Gemmatimonas phototrophica: one gene and its partner. Each later gene encodes a partner of the first gene's protein in a complex. Links are inferred from orthologs where the notes say so. Each region holds a gene or a part of one and is shown in the gene's direction. Other genes may lie near its edges. The genes, in order: GEMMAAP_RS13035 and dnaN.

What was found.
Region 2: the proteins of GEMMAAP_RS13035 (region 1) and dnaN are in contact, whole or in part, in a solved structure (PDB 1OK7), measured with the Escherichia coli proteins. The link is inferred for Gemmatimonas phototrophica from one-to-one orthologs.

The regions. Positions count from the first base shown.
Region 1 is NZ_CP011454.1:3,072,062-3,083,057, forward strand. The notes cover bases 1-2,830. They hold GEMMAAP_RS13035 (DNA polymerase Y family protein), read left to right. Parts: upstream 1-682; coding sequence 683-1,978; downstream 1,979-2,830. Other genes in these bases: GEMMAAP_RS13025 (alanine racemase), read left to right, coding at 1-159; ybaK (Cys-tRNA(Pro) deacylase), read right to left, coding at 177-647; GEMMAAP_RS13040 (hypothetical protein), read left to right, coding at 2,081-2,374; GEMMAAP_RS13045 (sodium-dependent bicarbonate transport family permease), read left to right, coding at 2,527-2,830. Outside these bases: more of GEMMAAP_RS13045, read left to right, coding at 2,831-3,519; GEMMAAP_RS13050 (P-II family nitrogen regulator), read left to right, coding at 3,540-3,851; GEMMAAP_RS13055 (LysR family transcriptional regulator), read left to right, coding at 3,864-4,778; GEMMAAP_RS13060 (sensor histidine kinase), read right to left, coding at 4,792-6,417; GEMMAAP_RS13065 (heavy metal translocating P-type ATPase), read left to right, coding at 6,751-8,427; GEMMAAP_RS13070 (S8 family peptidase), read left to right, coding at 8,651-10,162; GEMMAAP_RS13075 (S8 family peptidase), read left to right, coding at 10,414-10,996. UniProt on the Escherichia coli protein: Poorly processive, error-prone DNA polymerase involved in translesion repair and untargeted mutagenesis. Copies undamaged DNA at stalled replication forks, which arise in vivo from mismatched or misaligned primer ends.
Region 2 is NZ_CP011454.1:108-11,249, forward strand. Bases 776-3,751 are described here. They hold dnaN (DNA polymerase III subunit beta), read left to right. Parts: upstream 776-1,695; coding sequence 1,696-2,808; downstream 2,809-3,751. Other genes in these bases: dnaA (chromosomal replication initiator protein DnaA), read left to right, coding at 776-1,462; GEMMAAP_RS00020 (hypothetical protein), read right to left, coding at 2,980-3,708. Outside these bases: more of dnaA, read left to right, coding at 44-775; GEMMAAP_RS00030 (helix-turn-helix domain-containing protein), read left to right, coding at 4,528-5,430; GEMMAAP_RS00035 (methyl-accepting chemotaxis protein), read right to left, coding at 5,434-7,131; pyrE (orotate phosphoribosyltransferase), read right to left, coding at 7,195-7,755; GEMMAAP_RS00045 (serine/threonine-protein kinase), read right to left, coding at 7,767-8,726; GEMMAAP_RS00050 (GWxTD domain-containing protein), read left to right, coding at 8,809-10,224; polA (DNA polymerase I), read left to right, coding at 10,254-11,142. UniProt on the Escherichia coli protein: Confers DNA tethering and processivity to DNA polymerases and other proteins. Acts as a clamp, forming a ring around DNA (a reaction catalyzed by the clamp-loading complex) which diffuses in an ATP-independent manner freely and bidirectionally along dsDNA.

The DNA.
Region 1 (10,996 bases):
CGGGTGATCCCCAACCACGTGTGCATCGTGGTGCATCTCTTCGACGAGATCTTCGGCGTGCGTGGACATGCGGTGGAAACTCGCTGGCCCGTGGCCGCGCGTGGACGCGCCTCGAATCTCGAACTTGAAACGGCTCCCAATCGGCCGCGCGCCGTGTAGTCAGCGCACGGCGCGCGTCAGTCGCGTGCAATGGGGGCGAGAATGCCGCGGGTGAGCATCAGCAGATCGTCGGCGTGCAACGCGAGCTCCAGCCCGCGACGTCCGGCGCTGACGTGAATGCGCTCGTACAGAATGGCGGTCTCGTCGAGCACCACCGGCAGGGGACGCTTTTGTGCCAGGGGACTGATGCCGCCCACGATGTATCCGGTGGCCCGTTCGGCGGCCTGCTGGTCAGCCATGGTCGTGCGTCGCCCCCCCAGGGCATCGGCCATGGCCTTGAGATTGAGCATCCCGCTCACCGGTACCACGGCGCAGGCGAGCCCCACCCCGTCCACGTCAACGACGAGCGTTTTGAACACGCTGGACGGATCAAGTTCGAGGGCGTCGGCCGCCTCGAGCCCGTAGGAGGCCGCCTTGGGGTCGTGCACATAGCTGAGGACGTCGTGCGGGACGCCGGCTTTTTTGACGAGCAGAATGGCGGGGGTCACGGCAACACTATGCCACGGGGACTTAGTTTTCCGCCATGACTCCGCCGCGCCGAATTCTGCTCGTGGATGCCGACGCATTCTTTGTGGCGGTCGCTCGGCAGGAAGACCCTGAAGGGGCGGGCAAGGCCCGGTTGCTCATTGTTGGCGGACGACCGGGCTCACGCGGGGTGGTGTGCAGCGCCTCGTACGAATGCCGCACCTTTGGCGTCCGCTCCGCCATGCCGATTTCCCGGGCACTCAAGCTGTGTCCCGACGCGATGTGCGTGCCGGTGCCCCGTGGGGCCTGCAGCGCACGCAGCCGGGAAATTCAGGCCGTCCTGGCCCGCTTCGCCCCGGTGGTGCAAGCCTCGAGCATCGACGAGTGGTACTGCGATCTTGGGGGCACCGAGGCGCTGTACGGGCACGAACCGCTGCGGGCCACGGCTCACCGCATTCGGGATGCGGTGTTCGAGGCGACCGGCCTGCGGGTGTCGATAGGCGGCGGTACCTCGCGACTGGTGGCAAAGATGGCGGTGGAAGTCGCCAAACCCAAACCCGGTACGACGGCTGACGGGGTGCACTGTGTGGCGGCGGGAGGGGAAGCCGCGTTCCTCTCCACCTTTCGCCTGGCCGACTTGCCCATGGTGGGCCCCAAGCTTTCCGAAAAGCTGGAGCGCATGGGGCTCGTGCATGTCCGGGAGGCGCAGGCATGGAGCGAAGCCGCGCTCGTAAGCCGCCTGGGCGATCGCGCCGGCCCCTGGCTCGCGCGGCGCGTACAGGGGGTGGACGACAGTCTGGTCACCCCTCGTGAGCGCCAAAAGCAGGTGAGTCGTGAGGATACATTTGCCCATGATCTCAATGACGACGGGGTGATTGAGCGCGAACTGCTCCGGTTGGCCGTCCGGGTCAGCGCCGATCTCCGTCTGCAGGCGCTGCGCGCCCGCACCGTGACCGTCAAAATCAAAGACACGGATTTCCGCACCCGGTCGGCCCAGCGAACCCTCTCAGGCTACATCGAGTCGGAGAAGTCGGTGCTGAAAGCCGCCAGGCCGCTGCTGCGGCAGCTCCGGGGGAAGCGCCGGGTCCCCGTGCGCCTTTTGGGCATTGCCCTGTCGCACTTTGACGATGAACCGGAAGCAGCCCCCCTGCCCGCCGCCCAGCTTGGACTCTTCGCCCCGCCGCCCCCGGCCCCGGAATCGGCACCGGGGGACGCGGACCCGGACGAGTCCCCGCGCGACCGGGCCCTGACTCGGGCACTGGATCGCATCCGGAACCGTTATGGCTCTGGGTCAATTCTTCCTGCTCGGCTGGTGGCACCCGGAGACGATACCGGGCCAAGGGTGGAAGAATAAGCCCGGTCCCACTAGGTTCCCCCGCGGTGCGGCAAACGCGTTTCTTTCGCCGCGAGCCGGCCGTATCGCCGACCGATATTTCTTTCTGCTCAGGGTGTCTTCATGAGTGCTCAGCAGTACGATCCGAACAAGTTGGGCTGGGGCGCGGCCATCGTGACCGTTGCCATGACGGCAGCGTTGGGCTTTGGCGCGTACACGATCCACAACAACACGTATCGCCACCCGCGCGATCCGATGGCCCAGCAGGTCTACTTCGAGCGCGATGAAGCCAAGCAGTCGGGTGCCGAGGAGCACGGCCCGGCTGCCGCTGGTGATCACGGCGCCGCCGACGCGGAGCACAAGGAAGCCGCTCCGGCAGCCGGTGGTGCCGCCGCGCCTGCGGCCGAGAAGCACTAAGCCCGCCCGCTGACGCGCAGGCGTCACGCACAGAGGAGCCGCGATCAGACGATCGCGGTTTTTTTGTATCCGGCGCTTTCATTTGTTTGCTCAATGTTTTCGCTCATTACATTCAATTTGTTTATAGCATTGAGATTGTCGATGTTGCGGTCATGATTGAGACGCTCAAGGCCAACCTGCTTTCGCCGATCCCGCTCGCGTTCGCGCTCGGGATCGTGACCCGCCTCATGCGCAGTGAGTTCTCGCTGCCGAAGGACGTGTATAGTGCCCTTTCCATTTACCTCCTGTTTGCGCTTGGCCTGAAGGGCGGGGTGGAACTCGCCCACGCGTCCTTCGACAGCATCGTTGCGCCCGCTGGCGTAACGCTCCTCCTCGGCTGCATTACGCCGCTCAGCACCTATGCGGTCATGCGCTACGTGGGACGCTTCGGCACATCGGACGCCGCCGGTATGGCGGCGCACTACGGATCGGTCAGCGCAGTGACCTTCATTGCTGCGCAACAGTTCATGCAACGCGTTGGCGCACCCGCCGAAGGGTTCATGCCCACGTTGCTCACCCTGCTCGAAAGTCCGGGTATTCACATTGCGCTCGCCATTGGCGCCATCCAGCGCAACAAACAACTGCTGGCCCTGGGCGGTGACAAGAACGCCCACGGCTCCGTGCGTGAGGTCCTTCACGAGGTCCTGACGGGGCGCACCATGGTCCTGCTGGTCGGTGGGCTCGTGGTTGGCTATTTCATGGGTGAATCCGGCTGGAACGCGGTTTCGCCATTCTTCGAGAGTGGCTTCAAGGGCGCGCTCATGCTCTTCCTGTTGGAGATGGGGATCGTGGCCGGTGATCGACTGGGTGACCTGAAGAAGGTGGGCCCGTTCCTCCTCGCCTTCGGGATTGTCATGCCACTGCTGCACGGCGCCATCGGTGTCATCCTCGGCGCATGGGCGGGCCTTTCTCCGGGTGGTGCCGCCGTCCTGGGGACCATGGCCGCCAGCGCGAGTTACATCGCCGCGCCCCCCGCGGTGCGCCTCACGCTCCCGGAAGCCAATCCGACGTACTCGCTGACGGCTGCACTCGCCATCACCTTTCCATTCAACATCCTCGCCGGCATTCCGATCTACTACAGCATCGCTCAGGCGATCGCGACGTAGCCCTCCACGATTTCACCATTATGCTCACGCATTCGTTCAAGCTGGTTACGATCATTGCCGAGCCGGTGCTCGAGCCGCGCATCACCACCGAGCTGCGTCGCCTGGGCGCGACCGGCTTCACGGTGGTGGAGGGGCGCGGCCAGGGATCGCGGGCCCTGCACGCGGCGGAAATTCCCGGGATCAACGTCCGCATCGAAACGATCGTCCCGCCCGAGGTGGCCGATCGCATCGTTGAATACATCTCCAAACAGTACTTCGCGGATTACGAAGTCATCGCCTATCTCTCGGATGTGCAGGTTGTCCGTGGCGAAAAGTACCGTCGCGCTCCCTGAACCGGACCACAGATGACGCAGCTATCGCTCAACACGCTGAATTACCAGCACCTGTTGTACTTCTGGGTGGTGGCGCGCGAGGGAAGCATTGCCAAGGCCACAGTGGTATTGCATCTCACGCAGCCTACCATCAGTACGCAGTTGAAGCTGCTGGAGCGCTCCATGGGGGCGGCGCTGTTCGAACGTCGTGGGCGTCATCTGGTGCTCACCGACACGGGCCACCTGGTCTTTCATTATGCCGATGAGATGTTTCGCACCGGGCGCGAACTCACGGAGGCATTGACGCGTGGCGACGTGAGACTACCGGCGCGACTGATCGTGGGCATCTCGGATTCACTGCCGAAGCTTACCACGTGGCGTCTGCTTCGCCCTGCCCTTGATGCGGTGCCGGGACTACACCTCACCTGTCGCATTGATAAAACCGAACGATTGGTGGCCGATCTCGCAGTACATGCCCTTGATGTTGTGCTCGCCGACACCCCCGCCTCATCGTCCATTCCCATGACGCTGTACAATCACCTGCTTGGTGAATGTGGCGTGACCGTGTTTGCCACCGAAGCTTTGAGCGCCAAGTACCGACGCCGCTTCCCGCAGTCGCTGGACGGCGCGCCGTTCATCATGCCGACGTCAAACACCGCCATGCGCCGTTCGCTGGACACCTGGTGTGTGGCCAACAATGTGCGCCCCAGCATTGTGTGTGAGGCCGAGGACGTCGCGCTCCTGCAAGTCTTCGGGCAGGAGGGGATGGGTCTCTTTGCCGCGCCAAGCGTGGTGGAAGCACAAATCCGGCGGGCGTACCACGTTCGTGTCGTGGGTCGCCTGCCGGAAGTGAAAGAGCAGTTCTACGCAATCTCGGCAGAACGAAAGCTGGCGCACCCTGCCGTGGTCGCTCTCAAGGAGGCCGCACAGGCCCGGTTGTTTGGCTAGAGGCGGAGATGCCTCAGAAGGGGACGGTAAACCAGAACTCCGCTCCCTTCCCCACTTCCGACTCCACGCCAATTTCCCCTTCGTGCGCCTCCACGATGCCCTTGGCGATATACAGCCCCAACCCTGAGCCAGCGCGCAGCAGCCGAGGGGCCTGCCAATAGCGCTCAAAAAGGCGTGGCACGTCATCGGGCGCCACGCCGGGGCCGCTGTCGCGCACACTGATCCGCAGCATATCCTCCAACCGCGTGGCCGTCAGCACCACTTCTCCCCCGTGCGGCGTGAAGCGCACCGCATTGCCGAGCAGATTGGACAACACCTGCTGCAAGCGGTGCCGATCGGCCAGAATCACGGGCAGATCACTCTCCACCTGACGGACAAAGCGCAGCGCGGCATCCTCCATCACCGGCTCAAACATGTCGGCGCATTCCTTCAGGATGTCACCGGCCGGCACGCGTCGGCGTTCCACGCGTAACCGGCCGGCCGAAATGCGCGAGACGTCCTGCAAGTCCTGAATGAGTCCGTCGGCCTGACGGGCGGCGGCGCGCACGGCTTCCACTTCGTCGCGGGCCATGGGGGCCGCGTCTTCCGGCGCACCGGCATACGGCGGCTCACGCTTGAGTACGGCCCCCGTCAGCATCACGATGGCGTTGACCGGATTTCTCAGGTCGTGTGAGACGATGGCCAGCATTTCGTCGCGCTCACGCACCGCGCTGCGCGACTGCTGGTACAGTCGCGCGTTCTCCAGCGCCAGCGCGGCCAGACCAGCGAACTGATCGGCCACATGCTGTTCTTCAAGCGAGTGGGCTACTCCGGGACGTGTGCGGACGAGATGCAATGCACCAATGGCGCGTCCACCCGCCCGCAACGGCACGAGGAGTACCGCACTGGCCCCCAGCGACTCTGCGCGCGACCGCGAGGAGGCGTCGGGGAAGTTGGCGCCGAGCCACGCCTTGATATCGGTAATGCGCTGGGCTTCGGCCTCGTGGGCCACTCGCGCGCTGCTGGCAGCGGTCGGCTCCAGATCCAGCGGCTCGGCAATCTTTGACAGCAGTGCGGCAGTGTCTTCGTGCCGATGCGGGTCCACGTGGGTTGCTGCCGCGCGACGCATCGCGCCATCGGGCGTAAGCAGTTCCAACAAACTCCACTCCCCGAGCAGCGGTACCGGCAACTCGGCAATCGTAGCCATCGTGCTCTCCACGTCGAGCGACGCGGCCAGCACCCACCCAGCCGTCGCGAGGAGCTTCTGTCGCTCTTCACTCTTGACCCGCTCGCTCACATCGCGAAGGGTCACCATGAACGTGCGCTCGCCTTCCATGGTGACGCGCGCAATGGACGCCTCGGCCGGAAAGGTCTCACCGTTCTTGCGCAGCCCTGCAATTGGGCGGCGGCTCGCCATCACCCGCGCGTCCAGCTCCCCTTCGGCGAAGGTGCGCATGTGCCCACGATGCACGGCGCGCGAGGCCATGGGGAGCAGCCGATCGAGTGGTTGCCCGATCATCTCGGGCTCCGTCCACTGAAAAATCTGCTCCGCGCCCCGATTGAAGCGTACAATGCGGAAGTTGTCATCGAGAGCGATAATTGCATCAGCCGCAATATCGACGATGGCTGCCAGGGCTGCGTGTGAGTGCGTATTCGCCATAGCTGACAAAACTAATCGGAGAATGAGCCGGCCGGTGAGAACCCCATGGCGCACGGGCGACGCGTGTCGTATGGGTACGTATCTGCATGACGCTGCACGGGCGAGACTCCCTGCCCGCTGCCGTTCGCGATGACTGATGACACCGCAACAACTCACATGCGTTTATCCGGAATACCTGTTCCAATATCCCCCCTTCCGTTCGCAACGCTAGCCTTTCTGTTAACAGGAGCGATCGCGCCACTGTTTGTCCCGGCTGATCCGTGGCGTGGGCGCATCTGGCTGCTGGGCTTGATTGTCACTGGACTGCCGGTGGCGTGGCGAACATTTCGCGGGATGTTGCGCGGCCAGTTCGCAGCGGATGTCGTGGCCATGCTCGCGATCGTTGGTGCGCTGTTGCTGGAGCAACCATTGGCGGGGCTGGTGGTCGTGCTCATGCAAACAGGTGGGGAGGCACTCGACGCGTATGCCGTAGCGCGGGCCTCCAATGCGGTCGAGGCGCTGGAGGCGGACGCACCAACCACGGCGCATCGCGTGGTCGAGGGCCGAGTGACGGACATTGCGGCCGCCATGATCGTTCCGGGTGATGCGTTGCTCATTCGGCCCGGCGAACTGGTGCCGGCCGATGGTGTGGTCATTGATGGGACCTCCCATGTGGATACGTCACGACTGACCGGCGAGCCCGTTCCGGTTCGTGTTGCCGCCGGCGCGCGGTTGTTTTCCGGCAGCATCAATCAGGACGGCGCGATTACGCTGCGCGCCGAACGGCGGTCGCAGGAGAGCCAATACGCGAAGATTGTGGATCTTGTGCGGTCGGCGCAGGCATCCAAGAGTCCGCTGCAGCGCACGGCTGATGTGTGGGCCGTGTGGTTTACGCCGCTCACGCTGGTGGCATGTGGTGTGGCGTGGCTGGTCTCACACGACTGGTCGCGCGTGTTGGCCGTTTTGGTGGTCGCTACACCCTGTCCGCTCATTCTGGCCGCACCGGTGGCCATCATTGGGGGCATCAATCGCGCTGCCAAGCGTGGCATCATTGTCCGTCATGGTGGTGCATTGGAAGGGCTCGCCAAGGTAGATACGGCCGTGTTCGATAAAACCGGAACGCTGACCGTTGGCAAACCGCGCATTGCGCACATTGTGGTGGAACACAACGGGGCTGTGCTTGACCTGCTGGGAAAAGCAGCCGCCGTGGAACAAGGATCAGGACATTTGCTGGCCCGCGTCATTGTCGCGGAGGCGGAGGAGCGTGGCGCGCCACTCATGAACGCGACGGAGCTGCAGGAATCGGCGGGGCGTGGTATCCGGGGCCGCGTGCAGGGCGAGACTGTTTTTGTCGGGGCGCCCGACTATGTGCGGGAGGCGCTGCTGGAGTTGTCACCAGTGACCGCCGGTGTGCTGTCGCGCATGGAGCATGACGGCACAGGATTACGTGCGTATGTCGGGACGGACGGTGGCGCGGTGGCCCGCATTGAGTTTGCCGATCAGTTACGTCCGGAGTTGGCGCCCATGTTTGCGGAACTCCGTGCCCTGGGCATTGCCGATCTGCATCTGCTCTCCGGTGACAAGGCCGACAATGTACGCACCATTGCCGAAGCCGTGGGCATCACGCAGTACGCTGGCGACTTGAAGGCGCAGGACAAGGTGACGCGTGTGACCGCGCTGGAAAAGGCCGGCCGCACGGTAATGATGGTGGGTGACGGCACCAACGATGCGCCGTCATTATCCACCGCAACCGTGGGAGTGGCGCTGGCGGGGCACGGCGGCGGTGTTGTTGCGGAAGCAGCCGATGTGGTGCTGCTGGTTGACGATCCATCGCGCATTCCCGAAGCCGTGCGCATTGGCCGTCGGTCGCTGCGCATTGCGCGGCAATCGATTGGTGTTGGGTTGGGACTTTCCTTGGTTGGGATGGCCTTTGCCGCCGCCGGGCAGCTCACGCCAGTAGCCGGCGCCATCATTCAGGAAGCCATCGATGTTGCCGTGATCCTGAATGCGTTGCGGGCCGCGCGCGCCTGACTGACGCGCGCGAGTGCATGATGCGGGTGCGCATGGTGTGACACGGGACACGCGATTCGTCGCGCCCGCATGATATTCCAATCAGAATCATTACACTGGTGGCACACGTCACCAGAAATGCCCTCTGGCTGTGTTGCGTGCTGTCACGAAACCCCGTCAAGCAAGTGAATGCGGACTGCGAAGCAGCGGAACGCATCACGGCTTTTGCAGATGGGTTGCTACTATGCGTTCGTTCTTCCGTCCTGCTGTTGTTGTATCGCTGGTCATGGGTTCACTGACCGCGTGTACGGATAGTCCTCCCGCCGTGACCGCACCGGACGTGGAGCTGGCCTCACAGGCCATCGCAGCCGCCTCGAGCAACTCGGCGGTCGATGTCATTGTCACCTTTGACGACAGCGAAGGCGATCCCGTTGGCCGCGCGCGCGCGTTGATGAATCAAGTGGGCGGCACGCCCCGCTTTACCTACAGTCATGCACTCAAGGGGTTTGCTGCGCGTATGTCGCCGCAGGCGTTGGAGAACATCAAGCGCGCCAAAGGGATCAAGCACATTGAACTGGATGCGCAAGCGAAGGGCATGACCACCGTCGTTGCGCGCTCGTGGGGGCAGGACCGGTTGGACCAGCGGGTGCTGCCGCTCGACAAGAGCTACAGCTTTACCGCCAACGGCACCGGCGTGCGCGTCTACATTCTCGACACGGGCATTCTGCCCACGCACCAGGAATTCAGCGGGCGGTTGTTGCCCGGCTTCTCGGCGTTTGGGGACAACAACACCAGCGATTGCCACGGCCACGGGACGCACGTCGCCGGCACGGCAGCGGGCGCCACGGTGGGCGTGGCCCCCGGGGCGCAGGTGGTGCCGGTGCGCGTGCTCGATTGCACCGCCTACGGATCGTGGAGCGGCATCATTGCCGGCATTGACTGGGTGACCAGCCAGAAGAACAACAACAAGAGCATCCCCATGGTCGCCAACATGAGCATTGGCGGTGGCGTGAGCAGCTCGGTGAACGATGCCGTGACGCGCTCCATTCTGGCCGGGGTGGTCTATGCGGTGTCGGCTGGCAACAAGAACGTGGATGCCTGCACGCAGTCGCCGGCGGCCACCCCCAATGCGCTCACGGTGGGCGGTACCGAGAGCACCGATGCCAAAGCCAGCTGGAGCAATTGGGGCAAGTGCGTGGACCTCTTTGCGCCGGGGGGCAACATCTACTCGGCGTACTACACCGGCAGCGCCAACTATGCCGCCATGAGTGGCACCTCCATGGCCTCGCCGCATGTGGCCGGCGTGGCGGCGCTCATTCTGAGCACTTATCCCGCGTATACGCCGTTGCAGGTGCGCAGCTCGATGGTGAATGGCGCCACGGCCAACGTGGTCACGGGGGCCGGGACCGGGTCGCCCAATGTGTTGCTGTCGTCGCTCTTTGGGGTGAGCACCGTGCCAACGGATACGGTGACCACAACGCCAAAGGACACCACCACCACAGTGACTCCCGCGCCTCTGGCTACGCCCACTTTGTCGGTGAGCCGTCAGGTGACGAAGAACAGCAATACGGCGCGGTTGTCGTGGGGAAGTGTGACGGGGAGCAGCGCCGAGATTTGGCGGAACGGGGCGAAGTATCTGGTAACGGCCAATGACGGCAGCCAGAACGACAGCAAACTGGCGCGCGGGAGCTACAGCTACAAAGTGTGCAACGTGGGTGGCACGGTCTGTTCCCCAGCTGTGACGGTCACCTTCTAACCGAACGTCACCACGACGGCCAAAGTGTGACACAGCGCACGTCATTCTCCGGTGAGAATGGCGTGCGCTTCATGATGTGTTACAGCTTTGGCAACGTTCTGTCCACACGGCAAAACGGTCGTGGCGATTGGTGACCCATGCCCGTCTTGAAGGCGAATGCAGGCCGCATCCAGCGGCTGCACCTCGCCCTTCATGACGGGTACCCGATGCGCTCTTCCCTTCGTTCAGTCGCTTTGGCCACGCTGGCTGCCATGTCGCTCGTCGCATGTGCGGACGACCGCTCACCCATTACGGCTCCCGAAGCCGAAGTGATTGGCCTGCCGTCGGCGGCCGCGGCGTCAGACAATGGTGCGGTGGATGTGATTGTGACCTTTGAAGACAGCGAAGGCGACCCCACGGGTCGCGCGCGCGCCCTCATGAATCAACTGGGCGGCAATTCGAAGCACACGTACACCCATGCGCTGAAGGGGTTCTCGGCGCGCATGTCTCCCAAGGCGCTGGAGAATCTCAAGCGCGCCAAGGGGATCAAGCGTATTGAAATGGATGGGCAGGCGAAGGGCATGGGTACCATGGCCGCGCGCTCGTGGGGGCAGGACCGGTTGGACCAGCGGGTGCTGCCGCTCGACAAGAGCTACAGCTTTACTGCCAACGGCAGCGGCGTGCGCGTCTACATTCTCGACACGGGCATTCTGCCCACGCACCAGGAATTCAGCGGGCGGTTGTTGCCCGGCTTCTCGGCGTTTGGCGACAACAACACCAGCGATTGCCACGGCCACGGGACGCACGTCGCCGGCACGGCAGCGGGCGCCACGGTGGGCGTGGCCCCCGGGGCGC
Region 2 (11,142 bases), 3.1 Mb from region 1 along the record:
TCGCCGCCCCTCCCCTCTTCCGTTCGCCACTGCTTGGGACACCATGTCGCTATCGCCTGCTGAAATCTGGGACCGCCTGCGCCAACGTGCGCGACAGGTGCTTCCTGAGCAGACGTACCGCACCTGGCTCGAGCCCACCGACGCCATCGTCGTCGAAGGCGACACCCTGATGGTCGGCGCCCCCGACCAGTTTTCGGCCGACTGGAACGAGTCCAAGCACGCCGATCTGCTCGCCACCTTCGCCCCGGTGGCCCTCGGCCACCCCATGAAGGTGCGCTTCAAGGTGAACGAGGAACGAGCCGGGCGGGTGCAGATGGACATGTTCGTGGCGCCACCGCCAGCACCAATTGTCGCGCCACCAACAAAGCAGCAATCGCGCATTTCTACGCCACTCAACCCGTTGTACACCTTTGACCAGTTTGTCATCGGCAAGTCCAACGACGTGGCCGCGGCCGCCGCTCAGGCCGCCGCCCAGGCTCCCGGCAAGGTCTACAACCCGCTCTTCATCTACGGAGAAACGGGGCTCGGCAAAACCCACCTCATGCAGGGAATCGCCCACGAACAGCTCCGCCGCAACCCGGCGCTGCGCATTGCGTACGTGGGGACCGAGCAGTTCACCAACGAGTTCATCAGCGCCATTCAGACCGGCCAGATGGGCGATTTCCGCCGCCGCTTTCGGGAAATCGACCTGCTGCTCGTGGACGACGTGCAGTTCCTCAAGGGGAAGGAATCCACCCAGGAGGAGTTCTTCCACACCTTCAACGCCATCTATGAGGCCGGGCGCCAGATCGTGCTCACCTCCGATCGGCCCCCCAAGGAAATCCCCGGACTCGAATCCCGGCTCATTTCCCGCTTCGAGTGGGGGATGGTCGCCAACGTCGATTCCCCCGATCTCGAGCACCGCATCGCCATCCTCAAGAAGAAGGCGAGCGTCGATCACCTCGAGCTCACCATCCCCGACGAAGTCATCGAGTTCATCGCCCAGCATGTGAAGTCGTCCGTGCGCGAGCTCGAAGGCTCCATCATCAAGCTGTTGGCGTACGCCTCCTTTAAGCACCGCGAGATCTCCGTCGATCTCGCCCGCGAAGCGCTGCGCGACAAGCTCCGGGGGGCCAACACGTCCGATTTCCCCGACGTCCCGCCCACCACCATCACCGTCGCCACCATTCAGCAGGTCGTGGCGCGCGAGTGGGGGGTCACCCCCGATGGGCTGCGCTCCAAGACCCGCACCAAACAGCTCACTACCCCGCGTCAGGTGGCCATGTACCTCTGTCGCGAGCTCCTGGCACTGCAGCTGGTGGAGATCGGCAACGCCTTCGGTGGGCGCGACCACTCCACGGTTATCCATTCCCTGGAGCGGGTGGCCGAAGATATGGCCGGCGAAGCCGGGTTTACCGAGCGTGTTTTGAAGGTTCGGGGCATGTTGGAAACTCTGCGGACAACCGGCCAGCTCGGCACCTGAATCCCCATCGCTCCACAGTCCCCCACATTTTTGCCACCCCCACCTGTGCAACTTCGGGGAGTCTCCTCGCCTCCCCACAGGAAGTCCACATGAGGTGATATGGCGAAAGGTGTTCTGAACGCGTAGCTTGCAGCGTTTATAGACAAGCCCACATCCCCTGCTACTACCACTGTTTTTATATCTAAGTCTGTTTTTAAACAGCAGGTGTGCGCAGTCCTTCCACAAAAACGGGCATGAAGTTCACGATCTCGCGTGAAAAACTGCAGGAAGGCCTCCAGGCCGTGACCGCTGCGGTACCGGCCAAGACCACTTTGCCGGTACTCGCCAATCTGCTCGTCGAAACCACCGAGCGCGGAATTCGCTTTTCCGCGACCGACCTCGATATCGCTGTCAGCACGGAAGTCAGTGCCGACGTCGAAACGCCTGGCGCGATCACCATTCCCGCCAAGAAACTCAGCGAGATCGCCCGCGAGCTGCCGCCGTCGCCGGTCAAGATCACGGCGAGCGGCGAGCAGCGAGTGACCATCGAGTGCGGACGATCCAAGTTCAAGCTGCTTGGCTTGCCGCGCGATGAGTTCCCCACGTTCCCGAGCGTACGCTTCAACGACTCGTGGCGCGTCAAGTCGGGAGAACTGCAAAAACTCATCTCGCACACCGCCTTTGCCGTCAGCACCGAAGAGTCGCGACCCATTCTCAACGGCGTGCTCTGGGAGCTGCGCGAAGAGCGCATGCGCATGGTGGCCACCAACGGTCACCGCCTGGCCAAGATGGAGCTGCCAGTCGAAGCCAGCAGCGCCCCGCCGGGCGATCTCATCGTGCCCCCCAAGGCGCTCGAGCAAATCCGCCGGCTCTTTCCGGCCGAAGAAGAACTCGAAATTGCGCGCGGCGATAACCACCTCGGCTTCCGCTCGCCATTCACGTCGGTCTTTACCCGCCTCGTTGAGGGTCCGTATCCCAACTACGAACAGGTCATCCCCAAGGACAACGACCGCTATGCGCTGGCCGACAAGGCCGCGCTCACCAGCGCCCTCAAGCGCATGAGCGTCATTGCGTCCGATCAGACGCACCGCATCAAGATGTCGTTCAACACCGGGATGCTGAAGTTCAGCGTCACCACCCCCGATCTGGGCGAAGCCAGCGACGAACTCCCGGTGAACTACACCGGCGATCAGCTCGATATCGGCTTCAACGCCACCTATCTGCTGGAAATCCTGCGCTACATGCCCACCGAGCAGGTGCGCCTCACGTTCAAGGCCCCCGAACGTGCCGCCACCATCGAGCCCGAAGGGTGGGACGACCCGGCCAAGTACCTCTGCCTGGTCATGCCGCTGCGGTTGATGGATTGAGGTGGAAAGCTGTCAGCTCACAAGAACTGATAACTCAAGACTTGAACTGACAGCTGACAACTCGAACTCACAACTGAGAACTCGCCCGAGGATCACGTGATCTTCGGGCGAGTTCTCAGTTTTCAGTCGGAGTTCTCAGTCGTCAGTCAAAGTTGTCAGTTCTCAGTTCAACTACCGCACCCGCTCCGCCCTCACCTCGACCTTCTGCACAATCTGCTGGGTGCGGGCCGCATTGCCCGGTGTCCGTTCCGTCGCCTGCATCGTCAGGGTCGATGTGCCCTCCAGACGCTCCACAGTGCCCCCTGCAGCGGCGATCTCCACCCGCTGGGACCCAGTGGCTGTCCCGGCCAGTTCGAGGCTCCTGAAGGCCGATCCGCCCTTCCCTTCGAGCCTTGTGACCAGCTCCCGTCGAAGCACGAGTTGGCGATCGTCCAGCTTTTCGAGCGTTGAAATGACGGTGCTATACACCGTCATTGGGACACCATTGCGGCATACAAGGGTCACCGTACTGTCTTTCCACCGTTCTCCGGCCAGAATTCCATTGGGAATGCGGACCAGTAGTTCACGGGCCAGTGCGGCTGCGCCGGCTTCTGGCCGGTCACACTCGTTAGCCAGGGGTGGGCGGGTGGTCACCCGCACCAGAGCGCTGTCCATGACGGCATCCAGCAGCAGGAGCGCCGGCATCGTGGGGAGCATCGTCCCTTTGCTGTTGTCAAAGCTCGTGCGGACCGTGAACGAATCCACCTGACCCGCGCCCTTGAGCGCGCCAGCGGTGGTACGGTCGAAGCGCCACGACACGAGCGCGCGCGACTCCACCCGTTGCTCATCGGCGGCCGATCCGCTCACCCCCTCGCCACTCACCTTGAGCCGCGCCAGCGATTGCACACGCCAGGTGGCCATTGGCACGCGGCCGGGGAGCGAAACACGCAGGGGACCGCGCTCAACAGGCGCGGGAACCGGAATTGGAGCGGGGCTTGGTGTTGGAGTAATAACAGCACCACCACCGCAGGCAGACGCCAGCATTGCGCCAAAAGCGCCAAAAACTGCTCTCTTTACGGGTCTCGTCACGTTACATCACTTCCCGAAAAGACTGGAAAAAACACACGGACACCGCCGGCCTATAAGCCGGGTTCTGTCGGTACACCGAGGTGCACCGGACGGTCATTCCTCTCGGCGTGCCGTCACCGACACGCTCCAGCAGCCTACCCGCGGTTCACTGCGTCAGCCCGAAGGCCTGGCAGCCCTTTCGAGACGGGCCGTCTCTCACCGCCTATTTGGCCTTGCTCCGGTCGGGGTTTACCGAGCCACGTTCGTTGCCGAACGCGCGGTGGGCTCTTACCCCACCCTTTCACCCTTACCGTCTTCTTGCGAAGGCGGCGGTTTGCTTTCTGTTGCACTGTCCGTTGCGTGAAGCTCGCGCCGCACGCACCCAGGCGTTACCTGGCAACCTGCCCTGTGGAGCCCGGACTTTCCTCGGAGCTGAGGCGCGGCCACCAGGGCCCGTCCCCCATCTTCGCGACCGTCCGGCCGACGATATCCGTGTCTGCCCAATATAACGGCGCCCCCCATCATGACGGGGCATGGCGCGGCAAATCAGCGCCCAGACATACACCAGCACGCGGCAGGCTGACAGCGGAGTGACATGCGCCGGTATTGTCGCCCCGTTCATAACCAGGTGCGGAGTCCTGCTTCGGCCTGAGCAGTCACCTTGAACGGAGGATGGACATGGTCACCAGCAGTCGAGCACCACGTGCCGTGGTCACGTTCGTGACGCCGGCGGAACAGCAGCGCGTGGATGCCCTGACCGGCCGAGGGTGTGTTACCGTGCATCGCGAAAACCTGGACCAGGTGCTCAGCGATCTGCGCACACACGCCGTGTCGGCGGTCATCGTCAGCGTGTCGCGCTACCAGCAGCACTACGCGCCTTCGGTCGCGCGGCTTGTTCGTGAGTTTCCGCGGGTGCCGGCTGTGGCGCTCCTGTCGGCCTACGAGACCCGATCGTCAGCCGCGCTGCTATCGCTGGGTGAACATGGCGTGCGCACCCTGGTGGATACACGCGATCCTGCCGGGTGGCGCGAATTGCGCTCGCTGGTGAATGCGGAAACACCGGGGAGCATTGATAACCTCGCCATTCGCACACTGCGCAATGATTTGGCGACGGCCCGCAGCAGCAGCGTGCGCTTTTTCGACACGCTCTTCACAGTGCCGCGCAGCATGACCACAGTGCAGCAATTGGCCCGCTACATCGGTGTGGTCCCTACCACCCTCATGAGTCGATTCTACCGGGCAGGTATTCCGGCGCCCAAGAAGTATCTGGCCGCGGCCCGTCTGGTACGCGCCGCACACCTGCTGGAGAATCCGGGGAGTTCCATAACCCAGGTCTCCTTTCTCATGGAGTACTCGTCACCGCAAAGCTTCTCCCGACACGTTTCGGGCATTCTGCACATGGGAGCGGCGGAGTTTCGACGCCGCTATTCCGGTGAACAGATGCTGGAGCACATGCGGCAATCGCTCGTCCTCCCGTATCGACAGCAGCTCCAGACTTTCGATCCGTTTGCATCGCCACCGCAGTGGTTGGTGCAACGCCGTCCCGACAGTGAACGGGTGGCGGCGCCAGATTAGGCGTTAGCGCACCACCGCAAACTCTGTCGTGTGCCGCAGGGCCATGGAGCGTAGCCGCGCGGCCGCCTGCGACAGTTGCTGGGCGCTGTGGGACAGCTCTTCGAGACTGCTGCGCTGCGCCGCCGAACCATCCGCCGCCGTACGGGCGCCGGCTGACGCGCGCTGCGCGGAGAGATCAAGCGCTTCGAAGGCAGACGCGGCTGAGGCGGAGAGCTGCGCCTGCGTTTCAGCGAGCACGGCCACTTCATCGCTCTGCTTCGTGATGCGCGAAATGCCGTCCACCATGGTGGTGAGCGCCCGGGTGGCATCACGGGCAATGGTCCCGGCCCCCTGCACCTCGTCAGCCGTCGTATCCATGGCCAGGACGGCGGCGCTGATGTCATCGCGCACCCGCTGCACCGTGGCGGCCACGCGCTTGGCCGCCATCGCACTTTCCACCGACAGCGCGCGGATTTCATCTGCTACCACGGCAAACCCCAGCCCATCTTCTCCGGCACGCGAGGCTTCAATGGCGGCGTTGAGCGCCAGCATGTTGGTTTGCCGGGCAATGCGGGACACGGTATCCACAAAGTGTCCCACCTGTTCAGAGGCCGGCTCCAGTGCACGTACGGTAGTGGCGGCGGCGTTCACATCCTCCCCCACGCGCAGCAGCGCCTGCGCGGCGCGTTCAATGGCCTCTCGACTGGCCCCGGCCATGTCATCAAGCACATGCGCGTCGGAAGCCGTGGTGTGTGCGGTGCGCCGTGCCGAATCGGCGGTGCGCCGCGCATCGTGTCCCGTGCGAAGCCCCTGGGCGGCGCGCTCCTGTTGCACATGCAGCTCCTCGCTCAGGGAGTGCGCCCCACCGGCGACTTCCACCGCCCGTCGCTGCATGGTGCTGGAGGCGCTGTACACCTGCGTGGCCACGGCCGCGACTTCGTCGGCTTCACGCTGCACCGTCTCGATCAGCAGCTGGAGCTCGTCCACCATGCCGTTGAAGCTGCGCTCGAGAAATCCCAGTTCATCGGCGTGACGCGCATCGGCGCGGGCGGACAGATCGCCGTGTTCCACCTGCGCCATGCGCTCGCGGGTTCGCCGTAGTCGGGTGATAAGGCGCGACGGCATCTGAATGACCTGCTGCGAAACGAGCAGCAGCAACCCGGCCGCGAGCAGGATGTGCGGTGTGGGCGTGGCGCTGAACGGCATGAACGCGTTGTGCGCGAAACTGGCCGCTACAAACCCGGCAACAGACGCCGCCGTGGTGACGTACCCGAGCGTGGGTCCCCGATCGAACGAATAGGGGACAATGGCCAGGATGTAGGTGAGCACCAGCACGGGCGCCCCGAACACGTACACCACCCCGCTGATGAGGGCGGTGTCAACGATGGCAAAGAGGTACTTGAGCCAGCGGCGGTAGAGCGACGGCGTGGACCCGAGGACCGACAGCAGCGCATTGAGCGCCAGCGCTCCGGCCAACATCCCGGCCACAGTCCAGAGGGGGACGGCCGCGAGTCCCAGTTGCATGGCGCCAACCAGGACGACGGCCACGATGATCGTGCTCCACAGCCGGCGGCGCGACGCCACGCGGAAGGTAGCGACATCCTTGGCCCGCTCCTCTTCGTAGAGCGTGGCGGCCGAGACCGGCACCGCCCGCGTTGAGGCGGGGGTGAGCAGTCGCGGCATCGACCGCGGCGTCAGCGAGGGAAGGGCGGGAGAGGCCATACGCGTACAAGACGCGCAAGCCGGCGGGGGGTATCGGGGCGTGGCCCCCCGCCAATCCCCAGTCTACGCGATCAGCGGCATCAACTGTTCGGCGGTCACCAGACTGATGACCCGCAAGCCCGCCGCTTCCAGCGCTTCCCGCCCGCCTTCCTGGCGGTCTACCAGCGACAACACGCCCAGCACCTCGCCGCCGGCGGCGCGAATGGCTTCGACCGCCTTGAGGGCGGAGCCACCGGTGGTGATCACATCTTCCACCACCACCACCTTGTCGCCGGCCTGGAACGGCCCTTCGATGAGCTTCCCGGTCCCGTGCTGCTTGGCTTCCTTGCGTACGGTAAAGCCCCGAACCATCTCCCCGTCACCGCGCTCGGCGGCCAAGGCGCTGGCATGGGCAATGGCGTAGGCAATCGGGTCGGCGCCGAGGGTCAGACCGCCCACGGCGTCTACGGGCCAGCCGGTGGCACGGAGCGCGGCCAGGCCGGCCCGCCCAATGAGGAGCTGCCCTTCGGGGTGCATCGCCGTGAGGCGGCAGTCCACATACAGATTTGAGCGCCGGCCGGAGGCCAGCACAAAATCGCCCCGCTTGGCCGAACGGCTGGCCAGCAGGGCGATCAGGCGTGTCATGGTGGCGTCGGTCAACGTCCGAACAGTCCCTTCATCTTGCCAAAGAGTCCGCCCTTGTCCTTGCCGGCATCGCCGCCGCCCCCTGAGGAGGGGGCAGGAGCCGACTGCCCAGTGGGCATGACCGTGCTACCGGCCGCCTCGATGAAGGCATCGGAGAACGCCTTGACCGACGGATACCGTTCGGCGGGCGCCTTGGACAGGGCTTTCATGACCACCGCTTCCACGGCGGTCGGGAACGTGAGACTGGGCTTCGCCTTGTTGAGCGAGACCGGCGGCTGGGTGAGCAGCTGTGAGAACAGCTCACGCGGCGACTTGCCAGTGTACGGCAGGCACCCGGAGAGCAGGAAGTACGCGATGGTCGCCAGCGAATACTGGTCGGCCGCCGGACCCACCAGCTCGCCCGACAATGCTTCCGGCGCCACGTACATGAGCGTGCCCACGAAAAACCCGGCCCGGGTCAAGCGCTGGTCGGGAGCGGCGTCGGTATCGGCAGCAATGCCGAAATCGAGCAGCTTGATGTGCTTGGCCGCCGGATCGTACATGATGTTCTCCGGCTTCAGGTCGCGGTGCACGATGCCCACATCGTGGGCCGCCTGAACCGCTCCGCAGATCTGGGCAAGGATCTCACCAACCTCCTTGCACGGCAGGGGGCCGCTCTTTTCGGCGTACTTGTCCAAGATCTCGCCACCGGCCCACTCAATCGCCAGATAGTAGCGATCGGTGTCCGATTGGCCGTAGTCTAGGGTGCGTACGATGTTCGGGTGTTCTACCCGTGCACCGAACTGTGCCTCGCGCAGGAAACGCGCGACAGCGGTTTTATCGTGCTGCAGCTTTTCGCGCAGCACCTTCAGGGCTACGGTGCCATGTGTGGCATGATCGGCACGAAAAACGGTAGCTGTACCGCCTTCGCCAACCTTCCCACGCACCGTGTACCCGGCAAGAGTCGTCCCGACTAGCGTCTCGATGGCCACGGGGCGAACGTAACGCCGTACGGCAGTCGCAGCAAGACAAAGAACAGGAACGTGTCGTAACCTTTGGACTATACGTCATAACATGACACGGAAGCCATTTTCGCGTCCCGCCTTCGGGACCCTCATTTTCTCGGCTACTGCCGCCCTTCTCCTGGCCGGTTGCGCACGCGCGCGCCCCACCGGAGCGAACTCAACCGTACCGACTGCGCCAGGTGGCCCACCAGGGGCCCCGCCATCGGTGCTGGGAGCGCCGGCCGAAATGCAGCGGCTGTACCGGTCCATGGGACTGGTGGCCGGATCGGGGGCCATCCCCTTCACGGCATCGGTCTCCTTCCTGCGCATGCCGTCTCCGGATTCCACGCTCACCCTGCTGGCCCTCTCGCTCCCTTCCCGCGCGCTCGGCTTCACGCGCGAAGGCGACCGCTACGCAGCGGGGTACGTGGCGCGCGTGCAGATCCGGCAGGGCGCCACTCTGGTCCGTACCATCGAAGCCACTGAGCAGGTACGGGTCCCAACCTTCCGGGAAACGTCGCGTTCCGACGAGAGCATCATCTGGCAGCAGTTCGTGCGCCTCGCGCCCGGCCGCTACACCATGTCGATGAGCGTCAAGGATGAGTCCAGCATCCGCAACTCGAGCGAAGAAGTCTCACTGGAGGTGCCGCGACTGGCACCGGAGGGGCTTTCGTCACCGGTGCCGGTGTACGAGGCCATTCCACGGCAGAGCGTCGATTCGCTGCCGCGTATTCTGGCCCGCCCGCGGGCCACGGTGGTCTATGGCATCGATTCCGTGCTCGCGATCTACCTCGACGCCGTAGGGCCCACACCGCCCGCATCGATGCAGGTACGCGTGGTGGGCGACGCGGATATTGTGGGCGTGGACACCCTGGTTACGCTGCCGGTGCGCGCCGGCGGCCGCAGCGGTACGGTTGGCATTCTGGTGAATCGACTCGCGGTGGGGATCAACACGGTGCTGGTCTCGGCGCCCGGGCGCCCCGACACCGCGCGCACTCGCATCCTGGTGTCGCTGGGCGAAGATGTGCCCATTGGCACGTTCGACGAAATGATCGCCTATTTGCGTCTCTTCACCAACGCCGAGCGGATCAGGGCTTTGCGCGAAGCGGACCTGAGTGCGCGGGCGGCGGCCTGGACGACGTTTCTGCAGGAAACCGATCCGGTGCCCGGGACGGCTGAACATGAAGGCATACGTGATTACTTTGCGCGCATCCGCAACGCCAACGTCCGTTTCCGTGATGATGCCGGAGCCGGATGGCAGTCGGATCGCGGCACAGCCTTTGTTGCGCTGGGCGATCCGGACAACATTATCGACACCGGGTTGCTCAATCCAAATGAGCGCGTCCGCCAGCAGATCTGGGAATATCGCGAGCTTCGTATCCAGCTCATCTTCGTTGACCAGACCGGCTTTGGCCGCTGGCGCCTCAGTGCCCAAAGTCGTGGCGATCTCGACGTGGCCATTCGTCGCAAGCTCGGCGTCCGCTGAGTTGCTGCTGAAACGGGAGGGTACGCACCATGGCTGACGTGACCCTCCCGCCGTCCCCGCGACTGTTTCTGGTGGACGGCTACGCGCTCATCTATCGCGCGTTCTTTGCCCTCATGCAGCGTCCACTCACCACCAGTCGTGGTGAGAACAGTTCCATTGCGTGGGGCGTCGCCAATTTTCTCAAGCGCCTGCTCAACACGCACAAGCCCGAATTGCTGGCCTGGGTGCACGACAGCGGTGCGACGTTCCGCGACGAGCTGTACCCCGACTACAAGGCCACCCGCGAACGGCTCACCGACGATCTGCAGGCCGACTTCGATCAGGGACTCGAGCGCGTCATGCAGCTGCTGGCCGCGTACGACATTCCCGTGCTCACGGCCGAAGGGTTTGAAGCCGACGACGTGATTGGCACGATGGCGCGCAAGGGAGTGGCTGCCGGCTACAACGTGGTCATCGTGTCCGGCGACAAGGACTTTCAGCAGCTGGTGCGTCCGGGCGTGTGGCTGCTCAACCCCGGTCGGGGCGGTCCGGCCAGCGTGGAAGAGAACTGGGTGGGCGTGGAGAACGCCAACGATCGGCTGGGTGTGCCGCCCGAACGCGTCATTGATTATCTGGCACTGGTCGGTGACAGCTCCGACAACGTGCCGGGGGTGAAGGGCATTGGTGAGAAGGGCGCCATTGAACTGATCAATCAGTTTGGTGCCCTCGAAGAGATCATCGCGCACGTGCACGAGATCACCAAGAAGCGCCCGCGTGAAGCGCTGCTGCAATACGAAGCCGAGGCTCGGCTCTCCAAGCAGCTGGTGACCATTCACGAAGACGTTCCGGTGGAGCTTGATCCCACCAAACTCCAGGTGAACGCCCCGAACGCCGAGGCGCTGCGGGCGCTGTATCTGGAGCTCGAATTCAGCAGCCTGT